One region of the Kitasatospora sp. NPDC001527 genome, then DNA from elsewhere that is predicted to be linked to it. Evidence: riboswitches for the same ligand, from Rfam matches in the RefSeq annotation. Region 1 holds a riboswitch; the other holds the start of a gene.

Evidence for each region. A riboswitch is a leader RNA that binds a small molecule or an ion and turns the genes downstream of it on or off. The one in region 1 is predicted to bind glycine.
Region 2: it holds a riboswitch for glycine, as region 1 does, so the genes downstream of both, gcvP (aminomethyl-transferring glycine dehydrogenase) here and gcvT (glycine cleavage system aminomethyltransferase GcvT) in region 1, are expected to answer to the same signal.

What each region holds. Positions count from the first base shown of each region.
Region 1 is NZ_JBEPAM010000047.1:42,399-49,855, forward strand. It holds gene ABT238_RS31135 (ABC transporter substrate-binding protein) at 1-129, opposite strand, end outside; gene ABT238_RS31140 (ABC transporter permease) at 186-1,175, opposite strand; gene ABT238_RS31145 (enhanced serine sensitivity protein SseB) at 1,665-2,612, opposite strand; gene ABT238_RS31150 (enhanced serine sensitivity protein SseB) at 2,788-3,591, opposite strand; glycine riboswitch at 3,770-3,876, shown strand; gene gcvT (glycine cleavage system aminomethyltransferase GcvT) at 4,093-5,214, shown strand; gene gcvH (glycine cleavage system protein GcvH) at 5,301-5,684, shown strand; gene glyA (serine hydroxymethyltransferase) at 5,810-7,078, shown strand; gene ABT238_RS31170 (L-serine ammonia-lyase) at 7,265-7,457, shown strand, end outside.
Region 2 is NZ_JBEPAM010000026.1:11,942-19,398, reverse strand. It holds gene ABT238_RS22700 (hypothetical protein) at 1-495, shown strand, start outside; gene ABT238_RS22695 (DUF5999 family protein) at 843-1,034, shown strand; gene gcvP (aminomethyl-transferring glycine dehydrogenase) at 1,123-4,023, opposite strand; glycine riboswitch at 4,265-4,369, opposite strand; gene ABT238_RS22685 (PRC and DUF2382 domain-containing protein) at 4,586-5,803, shown strand; gene ABT238_RS22680 (MFS transporter) at 5,952-7,442, shown strand.

The sequences.
Region 1 (7,457 bases):
GCCGGCGGCCTCGGTGCCGGTGGCGGTGGACTTGGCGTCGTCGCTCTTCGTGCTCGACGAGCAGCCGGTGACGACCAGGACCGCGGAAGCGGCCATGGCGGTCAGCGCGACGGTACGGGACCTACGCATGGGTGAGATCAACCCCTTGAGGAAGTTGTGGCTGTACGAGGGATCCTGACGCTTTGTCAGTTGCTCTTGGGATCGAGGGCGTCACGCAGCCCGTCGCCGAGCAGGTTGAAGGCGAGCACGGTGAGGAAGATCGCCAGACCGGGGACCACCATGTACTGGGGGTCCACCTGGTAGTACCGGATCGCGTCCTGGAGCATGCCGCCCCAGGAGGCCTGCGGGGGCTGGATGCCGACGCCGAGGAAGCTCAGCCCGGCCTCGAAGAGGATGTTGGTCGGGATCAGCAGGGTCGAGTAGACCAGGATCGGACCGACCAGGTTGGGCAGCAGTTCCCTGAACAGGATGAACGGCCCCCGGGCGCCCAGGCTGCGGGCCGCGTAGACGAACTCGCGCTCGCGCAGCGAGAGGGTCTGTCCGCGCACGATCCGGCCGATGTAGGGCCAGTTGAAGAAGCCGATCACGAAGATCAGCACCATGATGTGCAGCGGCAGGCCGTGCAGGCCGAACGCGCCGCCCTGCAGCGACGTGGAGATCGCGATGGCGAAGAGCAGCAGCGGGAAGGCGAGGAAGACGTCCATCACCCGGCTGATCACGGTGTCCACCCAGCCGCCGTAGTAGCCGGCCATGATGCCGAGCACGGTGCCGATGGTGTTGGACAGCACGGTCGCGCCGAAGGCGACCAGCAGGGAGACCCAGGAGCCCTCGATCACGCGGGTGAGCAGGTCACGGCCCTGCAGAGGGTCGACGCCGAGCGGGTGGTCCCAGCTCATGCCGCCCCAGTCGCCCAGGGGCAGGCCGCCGAGGTCGGCGTCCAGCAGGTCCTGGTGGAGGGCGTCGGGGTCGAGGCCGAAAACCGATTCGATCGGCTTGGCCAGCACGGCGAGCAGGATCAGCAGGATCACCACGACGCCGCCGGCGACGGCGGCCTTGTCCCGCTTGAAGCGGGTCCAGGCGATCCGGCCGAGCGAGCGGCCCTCGATCTTCTTGGCCGGGCTCGCGGCGGCGTCTGCCTCCGGTGCGCTGCCGGCGGTCTTGATGGGTGCGGTCATGGTCAGTTCGGTCCCCTCGCCGACGGTGGCCGGCCCACGGGTGCCGGACGCCGGGATCGGCGGCTCGGCTGGTGCGGACGTGCTTGGGTGCGGACGTGCGGAGGTACAGGGTGCGGGGGTGCTTCCCAGCGGTACGACGTGCTCAGTACTGCTGCCACGCGGGATGGGCGTCACGTGGATCATGCGGTCCGCCAGCGCGTTCGCCTTTGTGGGGCGCCAACCACGCGCGGTGGGCTGTTGCAGAACTCTCTGCCATCCGAACTGGCTTGCGCCAGCCCTGCCAACCGACAGATGCCCAACTGTGATCTGTGCGCATGCACCTCCCGGATCTTCGGCATATCCCTCTTCACACAGCTGTAACAGCCATGTCAAGATGTCTGCCACCCACTCCGGGGAGAACGTCCGGAAAGACGCCGGAACCGGCCTGACATGGAGTCAAGCCGGTTCCGGTGATCGGACTTTGATGTTGTACGACGATTTCCGTCCGGGTCAGCGCCCGGGGTAGCCGGGCCACGGCTGCTGCGGCGGCGGCTGCTGCCCCGGCCAGCCCTGCGCCGGCGGATGCGTGCCGTAGCCGTAACCCGGCCCCTGGGCCGGACCCTGCTGCGAGGCGTACGGCGGCGGGGGCACCGGCGGGTAGGGCCCCGTCGACGGCCGGCCGTGGCCGCCCGCCTCCCGGTCGTAGAACGGGCGCGCGTTGGCCCGCATCCACAGCGCCACCGGGTCGTACTCGTCCGCCATCGCCACCGTCGAGACCGCGAGCCCCTCCGGCGCCACCGCGATCGCCCGCTGCATCAGCGCCCGCACCGCCTCCACCGTGGGCGGCGAACTCTCGTACAGGTCAAGACCGATGGCCAGGTACGGCTCGCCCACCGACGGCCGCACCCAGGCCCGGCGCAGCGCCTTCACCGCGCGCACCTCGACCGCCTGGCGCTCCAGCAGCGCGAAGAACTGCTGGGCCGGCACCTGCGGCTCGCTCAGCTTCAACGGACCGGCCGGCAGCCGGTCCAGGCCCGCGGCGACCCGCCGCAGGTCCGCCCAGGGCACGCCCACCCCGCCGCCCGGTGCGTGCGGGTTCAGCCAGAGCCCCCACCGGGTCCGGTACAGCGAGGCCGCGATCTCCCGGCCGGAGATCACCTCGTGCGCCCGCGCCCAGCCGGACGCCGCCAGCTGCTCGGGCGAGGTGACCGCCGGCGCGTACCCGTGGCCGCTGATCTCCATGTTCCCGTACTGGGCGTCCGGACTGCCCGGCGTGCCGTGCCAGAGCAGCATCCAGACCCGGCCCTCGGCGAGCGCGTGCAGCATCGTCTCGTAGGCCTCGTAGCGCTCCGGCGCCACCTCGCGCAGCGCGCGCTCCAGCGCGCCCGGATCCGGGCGTCCGGTGGGCGCCTGGCCCCAGGGCCCCGGTGCACCGCCAGCTACCGATCCCGCACTCATGCGCCCACCTCGCTGCGCTTCTTCGATCCTCGTCCGTCACCGGCGGCCCGGCGGCCGTCAGCACGCACCCTATGGGGAGGCCGCCGACCGCCGCCACGCCGACGTGCCAGGGCCCGTACCGCCGTCCCGCCCGCACCCTGTCCGGCGGATGCCGGACGGACGGCCGGAGGCCGGGTCAGCCCCGTACGTAGAAGGGCGCGACCCGGTTCACCAACCAGTCGACCACCGGATCGTCCGCGAGGTCGAGCAGTACGAGGTGGACGCCTCCGGGCAGCGGCGCGGTTCCCAGCGCTCGCCCGAGCGCCTCGTTCACCGCGCCCGGGTCGGCCGGGGCCCGCGGGTCCAGCTGGACGCCCACGAGCATCACGGTCGGCTCGCCCTCGACGCTCGCCAGCGCCCGCCGCGCGCTCAGCACCCCGGGCAGGGCGGCGAGTTCTCCGCGGCAGGCGGCCAGGAACGCCTCCGGGTCCTCCCCCGGCACCGGCTCGCGCAGCGCCACCCGGCCGCCGCCGGGAGCGTCCGGCGCGTCCGGGGCGGTGTCCCAGCGGTCCTCGCGCGGCCCGCGGCGCAGCTCGGCCACGCCCTCCGGCGGCACCGGGATGCCCACCGCCGCCTCCGGGTTGACCGCGATGCCCACGCCCAGCGGCAGACCGCGGGCGAACTCCCACACCGGCGCGACCGCGAACGGCATCCCCGGCGCCTGCTGGAGGAACACCTCCTGCGAGGAGAACACCGGGACATAGGGGTCGCCGGCCAGTTCGATCGTCGGAATGTCCAGCGACTGCCCCTGCGGGTCGCCGCCGGACGGCAGCGGGATCCACACCTGGCTGCGCGCCAGCACCTCGATCACCCGGGGGGTCGCGCCCGGGTCGCCGAGCGCGGCGGCGAGCACCTGCTCCAGCTCGTTGGCCGGCCACCCGCCGCCCGGCGGCGCCGCGTCCGCCCCGCCCCACCCCTGCTGCTCCACCGGGTACCCCATGCGCCGCCGTACCGCCCTCTGCTCGCCGATGCCCGCAGCCTAGCGTTTCGGCGCCCCCTCCCGGCCCGGCGGACCGAACGTGACGGAGGCCCCTCTCCCCTCATTCCCGTGGACGTGCCATGATGTGCGCGTCTGCGGTGGCATCCACCCAGGCCCCTCCAACTCCATACCGGCCGCTCGAACCCGCGCGGGAGAGTCCGGAGTGCCACCGTCAGGCGGCACAGCCGGCGCCGAAGGAGCAAGTCCTCCCCGGAATCTCTCAGGCACCCCTACCGCACGGGTTAGGCACATCTGGAAAGCGGTGCACGGCCCTGCCGTCCGCCCACCCACGGTGCAAGCCGCCATGCTGTTCCTACAGGGCAGTGGACGGTGAAGCTCTCAGGTTCGACGACAGATGGGGAGACCCAGCCGCCGCATGCCCGCGTGCAGGGTCCGCCGCCCCGAGCAGGGCCGGTCCCGGCGCGCGCACCCCTGAGTGCCCCGACCGAGGAGTTCCTGGCCATGTCGTCCCTCCGCCTCACCGCGCTCGACGCGCTGCACCGCGCCCTCGGCGCCACCATGACCGACTTCGCCGGCTGGGACATGCCGCTGCGCTACGGCAGCGAGCGCGAGGAGCACCTCGCCGTCCGCACCAAGGCGGGTCTGTTCGACCTCTCCCACATGGGCGAGATCACCGTCGCCGGCCCGCAGGCCGGCGAGATGCTGGACCACGCCCTGGTCGGCTTCGTCTCCGCGCTCGGCGTGCTGCGCGCCCGCTACACCATGATCTGCGCCGAGGACGGCGGCATCCTGGACGACCTGATCGTCTACCGCCTGCGCGAGGACGCCTTCCTGGTCGTCGCCAACGCCTCCAACGCCCAGCTGGTGCTGGACGAGCTGATCGCCCGCGCCAAGGGCTACAACGCCGTCGTCTCCGACGACCGCGACGCCTACGCGCTGATCGCCGTCCAGGGCCCGGAGTCCACCGAGATCCTGGCCGGCACCACCGAGGCCGACCTGCCCGGCCTGAAGTACTACGCGATCCTCCCGGCCCAGGTGGCCGGCCGCGACGTGCTGCTCGCCCGCACCGGCTACACCGGCGAGGACGGCTTCGAGATCTTCTGCAACCCGGGCGACGCCGAGCAGATCTGGCAGGCGCTCACCGAGGCCGGCGCCGACCGCGGCCTCATCCCCTGCGGCCTGTCCTGCCGCGACACGCTGCGCCTGGAGGCCGGCATGCCGCTGTACGGCCACGAGCTGTCCACCGACCTGACCCCGTTCGACGCGGGCCTCGGCCGGGTCGTCCGCTTCGACAAGACCACCAACGACGGCGCCTTCGTCGGCCGCAAGGCCCTGGAGCGGGCCGCCGCCGAGGCCGAGGCCAACCCGCCGCGGGTGCTGGTCGGCCTGGTCTCCGAGGGCAAGCGCGTGCCGCGCGCCGAGTACACCGTGGTCTCCACCGACGGTGAGCCGATCGGCCGGATCACCTCCGGCTCGCCCTCCCCCACCCTGGAGAAGCCGATCGCGATGGCCTACGTGGACGCGGCCCACGCCACCCCGGGCACCACCGTCGCGGTGGACGTGCGCGGCAAGCACGAGCCGGTCCAGGTCGTGGCGCTGCCGTTCTACAAGCGCGCCCGCTGACCCTCCCCCCACCTGTTTCCCCGCGAGGAACGTCCGCGCGCCGGGCCGCTTCGTCGTACCCGCTTCCCATCCTGGAGAATGACGCCATGAGCAACCCCCAGCACCTGCAGTACACCGAGGAGCACGAGTGGCTGACCGCCGCCGACGCCGACGGTGTGTCCACGATCGGCATCACCCAGCACGCCGCCGACGCCCTCGGTGACATCGTCTACGTGGAGCTCCCCGAGGTCGGCTCCACCGTGACGGCCGGCGAGACCTGTGGCGAGCTGGAGTCGACCAAGTCGGTCAGCGACCTGTTCTCGCCGGTGACCGGTGAGGTCACCGAGGTCAACGAGGACGTCAAGAACGACAACGGCCTGGTCAACAGCGAGCCGTTCGAGGGTGGCTGGCTGTTCAAGGTCCGCGTCGAGGCGACCGGCGCCGTGCTGACCGCCGACGAGTACACCGCGCTCACCAACCCCTCGGCCTGAGCCACCGCCGGGGCGGCCGCCGCACCGCGGCCGCCCCGCGCCGTCCCACCCGTCGCCCGCCGCCACCCTTCCGGCGACGCGCGGGGCGCGGCCCCTCCTGACTCTCCTCCCGGGAAGACTCCACCATGACGGTTCTGAACCAGTCCCTGCACGCCCTCGACCCGGAGATCGCCGCCGCGGTCGACGCCGAGCTGCACCGCCAGCAGACCACCCTGGAGATGATCGCCTCCGAGAACTTCGCCCCGGTGGCGGTCATGGAGGCCCAGGGCTCGGTGCTGACCAACAAGTACGCCGAGGGCTACCCCGGCCGCCGCTACTACGGCGGCTGCGAGCACGTCGACGTGGTCGAGCAGATCGCCATCGACCGGATCAAGGCCCTGTTCGGCGCCGAGCACGCCAACGTCCAGCCGCACTCCGGCGCGCAGGCCAACGCCGCCGCGATGTTCGCGCTGATCAAGCCGGGCGACACCATCCTGGGCCTGAGCCTGGCCCACGGCGGTCACCTGACCCACGGCATGAAGATCAACTTCTCCGGCAAGCTCTACAACGTGGTGCCGTACCACGTGGACGACAAGAGCGGCCAGGTCGACATGGACGAGGTCGAGCGCCTCGCCAAGGAGCACCGGCCGCAGCTGATCATCGCCGGCTGGTCCGCCTACCCGCGCCAGCTCGACTTCGCCGCGTTCCGCCGGATCGCCGACGAGGTCGGCGCGCTGCTGATGGTCGACATGGCCCACTTCGCCGGCCTGGTCGCCGCGGGCCTGCACCCCAACCCGGTGCCGTTCGCGGACGTGGTCACCACCACCACCCACAAGACCCTGGGCGGCCCGCGCGGCGGCGTCATCCTCTCCAAGGCCGAGCACGCCAAGAAGATCAACTCCGCGGTCTTCCCCGGCCAGCAGGGCGGCCCGCTGGAGCACGTCATCGCCGGCAAGGCCGTCGCCTTCAAGGTCGCCGCCTCGGAGGAGTTCAAGGAGCGCCAGCAGCGCACCCTGGACGGCGCCCGGATCCTGGCCGAGCGCCTGCTGCAGGCCGACGTCACCGAGGCCGGCGTCTCCGTGCTGTCCGGCGGCACCGACGTCCACCTGGTCCTGGTCGACCTGCGCAACAGCCAGCTCGACGGCCAGCAGGCCGAGGACCGGCTGCACGAGGTCGGCATCACCGTCAACCGCAACGCCATCCCGAACGACCCGCGCCCGCCGATGGTCACCTCCGGCCTGCGGATCGGCACCCCGGCGCTCGCCACCCGCGGCTTCCAGGCCGAGGACTTCCGCGAGGTCGCCGACATCATCGCCGAGGCCCTGAAGCCGGCCTTCGACGAGGGCACCGCCGAGGCGCTGAAGGCCCGGGTCACCGCCCTGGCCGAGAAGTACCCGCTCTACCCGAACCTGTAGAGCCTCCCGTTCGGCCGCGGGTGACCGGGCTCACCCCGCCCGGACACCGGGGATTCCGGGGCACCGCGCACACTGGAGAGTGCGCGCGGTGCCCCGTCCCGTGTCACCGCCCGACCGACCCTCCCGCCACCGCCGTCCTCCCTCCCCGCCGGCACCACCCACGAGACCAGACAAGGACGTCCCTCCGTGGCCATCAGCGTCTTCGACCTCTTCTCCATCGGCATCGGCCCGTCCAGCTCCCACACCGTCGGCCCGATGCGCGCCGCCCGGATGTTCGCCCGCCGCCTGAAGTCGGAGGGCCTGCTGACCGGGGTGACGGCCGTCCGCGCCGAGCTCTACGGCTCGCTGGGCGCCACCGGCCACGGCCACGGCACCCCCA
Region 2 (7,457 bases), on a different contig from region 1:
CCCGCGCACCCGCTCGCCGTCCACGTCCTGGAGGGTCCGCGCGCCGAGCTCGCCGCGGCCCGGCGGACGGGCTGGCGCTTCCTCATCAAGGACGGCACCGAGGTGGCCGCCGCCGCCGAGGTGGTGCAGGGCGCGGAGGGCCACACCTTCTCGCACTTCACCGCCGGCCCGTACCTGGACTCCACGCTCCGGGCGCTGCGCGAGGCCTGGCAGCTCGCCCAGTCCGCCCGCTCCCGCTGCCAGCCGCGGCTGCTGACCTTCCCCGGCCAGTACGCGACGGCGCTGTGGCTGCACAGCCCGGACGGCGGCCCCGGCACCGACCTGCTGATCCCGCTGGCCCCGGCACCGATGGGCGTCACCGCGCACCGCGCCCACCCGGCCGCCGAACTGCTGCCGCTGCTGGCCCGGACGCCCGCCGCCCGCCCCCAGGCCGCGCCGCGCCCGCTGCTGCTCGGCACGGCGGACTCCGCCCGGCTCGCCTCCGGGGCGCTCTGAGACCCGGGACCGTCCGCCGCCCGATCCGGCGCCCCCCGGACGGGTCATCCGGCATGGCCCGACCGGGCCGCCCGCCCGATGGCCCGTCCGGTGCCGCCTTCGGCCCCGGACCACCTGAACGGGTGATCTCTGCCCGGGGGTTGTGGCGCATGTCACGAAATCGCTGCGCGCGCGTCCGCAGATGCCGACACTGGGAACCAGCGTGGAAGGACCTCCTGTCCTACCCACTTGAGCGCCGGTCCACACCTGGCCCGGCGCCGGACAGAATCCGACCACCGCGGCGGCGCCCGCCGGCCACCGGCGACACCTCGTCACGGGGAGGATCGCAGAGCGAAGCGAGGGTACGCATGTGCCAGCACCGTCCTGAGTGCCCGTCGGCCGAGTCCGAGGACCGCGAGGCCGCCGTCCCGGTGGCCTGCCACCCCGAGCAGGGCTGGAGCCTGCTCTGCAACGGCGTCCTGCTGTTCGAGGACACCGGCGAGCTGCTGCCCGACGGCCGGGTGATCGCCCCGCGCCGCCCGGCCGCGAGCGCGGTCTGAGCCGCCGGGCCGCCACGGCGGAACGAGCGCGACGGGCAGGGCCCCGGCGGACGGATCCGCCGGGGCCCTGCCGTGTGCCGGGCGTCGGTCAGACGCCGTACTCGTCCAGCGGCGGGCAGGAGCAGACCAGGTTGCGGTCGCCGTACGCGCCGTCGATCCGGCTGACCGGCGGCCAGTACTTGTCCGCCGGGTTCACGCCGGCCGGGAAGACCGCCTCCTGGCGGGTGTAGCCGTGCGCCCAGTCGCCGGCCAGCGCGGCCGCGGTGTGCGGGGCGTTGCGCAGCGGGTTGTCCTCGGCCGCCCAGGCGCCCGAGCCGACCTTCTCGATCTCGGCCCGGATCTCGATCATCGCGTCGCAGAACCGGTCGATCTCGTACAGGTCCTCGGACTCGGTCGGCTCGATCATCAGCGTGCCGGCCACCGGGAAGGACATCGTCGGCGCGTGGAAGCCGTAGTCGATCAGGCGCTTGGCGATGTCGTCCACGCTCACGCCGGTCTCCTTGGTGAGCGGGCGCAGGTCGATGATGCACTCGTGCGCCACCAGACCGCCGGGGCCGGTGTAGAGCACCGGGAAGTGCGCCGCGAGCCGCTTGGCGATGTAGTTGGCGTTCAGCACCGCGACCTGGGTGGCGCGCTTGAGGCCCTCGCCGCCCATCAGCCGGACGTACGACCAGGAGATCGGCAGGATGCCCGCCGAGCCCCACGGGGCGGCCGAGATCGGGCCGACGCCGGTGGCCGGGCCGGCCTCCTCCTGCAGCGGGTGGTTCGGCAGGTACGGCGCGAGGTGCGCGCGCACCGCCACCGGGCCGACGCCCGGGCCGCCGCCGCCGTGCGGGATGCAGAAGGTCTTGTGCAGGTTCAGGTGCGAGACGTCCGCGCCGAACTTGCCCGGCTTGGCCAGGCCGACCAGCGCGTTCAGGTTGGCGCCGTCGACGTACACCTGGCCGCCGGCCTCGTGCACCAGGCCGCAGATCTCGGTGATCTGGGTCTCGTACACGCCGTGGGTGGACGGGTAGGTGACCATCAGCACGGCGAGGTTGTCGCGGTGCTGCTCGATCTTGGCCTTGAGGTCCGCGACGTCGACGTCGCCGTCGACCAGGGTCTTGACCACGACCACGCGCATGCCCGCCATCACCGCGGAGGCGGCGTTGGTGCCGTGCGCGGAGGACGGGATGAGGCAGACGTCGCGCTGGGTGTCGCCGTTGGCGTGGTGGTAGGCGCGGACGGCCAGCAGGCCGGCCAGCTCGCCCTGGGAACCGGCGTTCGGCTGGATGGACACGGCGTCGTAGCCGGTCACCTCGACCAGCTGGCGCTCCAGCCCGCGGATCAGGGTCAGGAAGCCCTCGGCCTGGTCGACCGGCGCGAAGGGGTGCAGCTGGCCGAACTCCGGCCAGGTCACCGACTCCATCTCGGTGGTCGCGTTGAGCTTCATGGTGCAGGAGCCCAGCGGGATCATGCCGCGGTCCAGCGCGTAGTCCCGGTCCGACAGGCGGCGCAGGTAGCGCAGCATGGCGGTCTCCGAGCGGTGGCTGTGGAAGACCGGGTGGGTCAGGTACTCGTCCTCGCGCAGCAGCGCGGCGGGCAGCGCGTCGGCGCTCTCCGCCACCTCGACGCCCTCGACGCCGAACGCGGCCCAGACGCCCGCCAGGTGCTCGCGGGTGGTGGTCTCGTCGGTGGAGACCGAGATCCGGTCCGCGCCGTCCTGGAAGACGTTGATGCCCTGGGCGCGGGCGGCGGCGGCGATCTCGGCGGCGCGGCCCGGGACGACCGCGGTGACGGTGTCGAAGAACTCGCCGTGCAGCAGCTCGACGCCGCCGGCCCGCAGGCCCTCGGCGAGGGCGGCGGCGTAGCGGTGGGTGCGGCGGGCGATGTCGGCCAGGCCGTCCGGGCCGTGGTAGACGGCGTACATCGAGGCCATCACGGCGAGCAGCACCTGGGCGGTGCAGATGTTGCTGGTGGCCTTCTCGCGGCGGATGTGCTGCTCGCGGGTCTGCAGGGCCAGGCGGTAGGCGCGGTTGCCGTCGGCGTCGACGGAGACGCCGACCAGACGCCCGGGCAGCGAGCGCGCGTACTCGGCGCGCACGGCCAGGTAGCCGGCGTGCGGGCCACCGAAGCCCATCGGCACGCCGAAGCGCTGGGAGGTGCCGCAGGCGATGTCGGCGCCGAGCTCGCCCGGGGACTTCAGCAGGGTGAGGGCGAGCAGGTCGGCGGCGACGGCGACGATCGCGCCCAGGCCGTGGGCCTGCTCGATCACCGGGGTGAGGTCGCGGACCACGCCGGTGGCGCCGGGGTACTGGAGCAGCACGCCGAACACGCCGCGCTCGACGATCTCGGCCGGGATGCCCTCGGACAGGTCGGCGACGACCACCTCGACGCCGGTGGGCACGGCCCGGGTGTTGATCACCGCGACGGTCTGCGGCAGGGTCTCGGCGTCGACCAGGAAGACGCCGCCCTTGACCTTGGTCACGCGGCGGGCCAGGGCCATCGCCTCGGCGGCCGCGGTGCCCTCGTCCAGCAGCGAGGAGCCGGAGGTGGGCAGGCCGGTCAGGTCGGAGACCAGGGTCTGGAAGTTGAGCAGCGCCTCCAGGCGACCCTGCGAGATCTCCGGCTGGTACGGGGTGTACGCGGTGTACCAGGCCGGGTTCTCCATGACGTTGCGCAGGATCACCGGCGGGGTGAAGGTGCCGTAGTAGCCCAGGCCGATCATCGACGTGAGCACGGTGTTGCGGCCGGCCAGCTCGCGCAGCTCGGCGAGGACCTCGGCCTCGCTGCGCCCGGCGGGCAGGTCGAGGGCCGTGATCGAGCGGATCGCCTCGGGGACGGCGGCGGTGGCCAGCTCGTCCAGCGAGCCGTAGCCGACCTGGGCCAGCATCTTCTCCTGCGCGGCGGCGTCGGGGCCGATGTGGCGGTTCTCGAAGGGGCTGGCCTGTTCGAGCTCGGTGAGGGTCGCGGGGGTGGTGGGGCGTCCCGAGTTCGGCTGGGCGTTCATGGTGGTCGAGGCCTCCTGGTCACGGACCGGCGGGGGTGCGTACGCCGGGCGCCACACCCGCTGCGGACAACAGCGGCGCGGCCCGGTCGGACGAACCCGACAGGCCTCCCCCTCTGTCATCGGGACCTGAGAGCTTCGCCCGCACGGAGCGCCGTGGGACGCCCCGCCGGCTTGCACCGTCGGTGAGGGTGGGGTCCGCCGGCTCCCTCGCCCGCGATCCTGCCCTGCTTTCCAGAGTGACCTATCCCGCACGGTACGGATGCCTGAGAGATTCCGGGGAGGAGTTGCTCCTTCGGCGCCCCGACCAGTGGTTTCCCGCTGTCGGGGACTCTCCCGAGCGGGCTCGGCGGTCGCGCCCAGGGTACCAGCGGGAGGCACCGCCATCACGGGTGCGTCAGGTCCTTCGACGACTTTGCCGCTGACCGCGCCGGTGACCCGGTCGGCGCAGCCCCCGGCCCGTCCGGACGCACCCCGCTCGCGCGCGTCCGGTTCATGGCTTTTGGTGTGAAGTGCCGCTGTCCTGCGGGCGTTCCGCGAGCTCACCGCGCACTGGAGGAAAAGAGTGCAGACCGACATCGACCCCCGGGACCTCATCGGCCACAAAGCGGTCGACCGCAACGGGGACAAGATCGGCACCATCGACGAGGTGTACCTCGACGACGCCACCGGCCGGCCCGAGTGGGCCGCCGTCCGGACCGGCATCTTCGGCCGCGACGCGTTCGTCCCGCTGACCACGAGCGAGTTCTCCGGCGACGAGCTGCGGGTGCCGTACGACAAGTCCCTGGTGAAGGAGTCACCGGACTTCGGCGTCGGCCAGCACCTGTCGCCCGCCCAGGAACTCCAGCTCTACCGCTACTACGGGCTGGACACCCCGGCGGACGGGCGGCCGTCGGCGGCCGGCGAGGACTCGGGGACGGAGCCGGCCGACCTCGACTTCGGCACCACCGCGGGCACCGCCGCGGGCAGGACCACGGACTCCGGCACCGCCGCCGCGGCTCCACCCGCCCCGAACGGGACGGCCACCACCAACGGGACGGGCTCCGCCCACGGCACCAACGCGGCGCGCCCGGCCAAGCAGCTCACCTTCCACCGGTCGGCCGACCTCGGCAAACCGGCAGACCCCACCCCGGAGACCCCCGTGCGAACCCCCGTCACCCCCGCCCCGACCACCTCCGCACCCGCCGGCCCGGCCCCGGCGACCGCCCCCACGCCCGCGCCCGCACCCGTCGGCGCGGCACCCGCCGCGCCGCAGCCTGCCGTCGAACCGCAGCCGCCGTCGCCGCCGCGCGCCACCCGGCCGGAGACCGACCCGGCCGCCGCCTCCCCGGTCGGCCGGGTGGAGATCACCAGCCGCGAGGAGCGCCTGGACATCACCACCGAGTGGCACGTGGTCGGCACCGCCAGGCTGCGCAAGTACGTGACCAGCGAGCAGGTGGAGCGCCGGGTCCCGGTGGTCCGCGAGCGGGTCCGGGTCGAGCGGGTGCCGGTCGGCGAGGCCGAGCGGGCCCTGCTGGACGAGAAGGAGATCGCCGAGGCCGTGGAGGAGGTCACCCTGCGCGAGGAGCGCCCGGTGGTCCGCAAGTACCTGGCGCCGGTCGAACGGGTCCGCCTGGTGGTCGAGCGGTACACCACCGAGGAGGTGATCCGCGAGGAGCTGCGGCGCGAGCAGGTCGAGGTCCACGACAACGCCACGACCACCAGGACCTCCCCGGCCGCCCCGGCCTCGCCTCCGCCCGCCGCGCCGCCCGCCCGCCCGGTACCGGCCCGGCCGCTCGCCTGACCCCACCCGCCCCCACGAAGGACCCCGGCCGCTCTCCGGCCGGGGTCCTTCGTCTTTGCCAAGGCTTAACCAATGAATATTTGACACTCTGAAGTATCTCCCTGCATGGTTACTTCAGTTCATTCACTATGTACGGGAGGAAGCAACCGTGAGTGAGGCACCACAGCCCACCACCGCGGCCGAGAAGCAGAGCAGCGCCCGGGTCCTGCCGGCCCTCATCCTGGCGATGCTGTCGTTCAGCGTGGTGCAGACCGCGGTCGTCCCGATCCTGCCCTCGCTCGCCAGGGAACTGAACGTCTCCGGCTCCAGCATCACCTGGCTGATGACGGCCAACCTGCTGTCCGCCGCCGTGCTGACCCCCCTGCTGGGCCGCTTCGGCGACCTGCGCGGCCGCAAGCCGATGCTGCTCATCTCGCTCGGCGGCCTCGTCGCGGGCTCCGCCCTCGCGGTCTCCACCCACTCCTTCACCTGGCTGGTCGTCGCCCGCGTGCTCCAGGGCGCCGGCGGTGGCGTGCTGCCGCTCGCCATCAGCATCGTCCGCGACGAGTTGCCCAAGCAGAAGGTGACCGGCGGCGTCGCCGCCATCAGCGCCTCCATGGGCGTCGGCAGCGGCCTCGGCCTGGTCGCCACCGGCCTGCTGCTGGAGCACTGGAGCTACAAGTCCATCTTCTGGATGGGCCTGGTCTTCGGCCTGATCGCGGTCGCCCTGGTCGCCCTGCGGGTGCCCACCGACCCGGTCACCGACAAGGACGGCGGCGCCGACCCGCTCGGCGCGATCACCCTCGCCGGCTGGCTCTCCGCCCTGCTGGTCGCGGTCAGCCAGGGCAACCACTGGGGCTGGACCTCCACCAAGACGCTCGGCCTGTTCGCCGTCGCCGCCGTGGTCGCCCTGATCTGGGGCGTCATCGAGGTCAAGGTCGCGCACCCGCTGGTCGACATGACGATGATGTCCCGTCCGGCCGTCGCCTTCACCAACCTGGCCGGCCTGCTGATCGGCTTCGGCATGTACGGCTCGTTCATGGTCATCAGCAACTTCGCCCAGACCCCGGAGAAGCTCGCCCACTACGGCTTCACCGCCACCGTGCTGCACGCCGGCGTGATGCTGCTGCCCTCCGCCCTGGGCTCGATGGTCGCCGCCCCGGTCGGCGCCCTGCTGATCGCCCGCCGCGGCCCGCGCCTGCCGCTGGTCCTCGGCGGTGTCCTCGGCGCCGTCTCGATGGGCTACCTGGCCCTGCGGCACAGCCACGAGGGCGACATCTACCTCGCCTCGGCGATCTTCGGCCTCGGCATCGGCCTCGCCTTCTCGGCGATGCCCGCCTACATCAACGGCGCCGTCCCGGCCGAGCAGAGCGGCATCGCCAACGGCATGAACGCCGTGCTGCGCACCGTCGGCGGCGCGATCGGCACCGCCGTCATGGCCGCCATCCTCACCGGCGACACCATGAAGCTGCCGATCCCGGTCTCGCTGCCCACCCTGGACGCCTACGAGCACGCGTTCTGGGCCGCCGCCGTGGTCTGCGTCGTGGCCGGCGCCGTCCCGTTCCTCATCCGCACCGTCAAGCCGGTCACCAGCGTGACCACCGGCAACCGGACCGCGGACCAGACCTCCGGCCGCAAGCCGGTGAAGACCGACGCCTGACGAGGCGTCCGACCC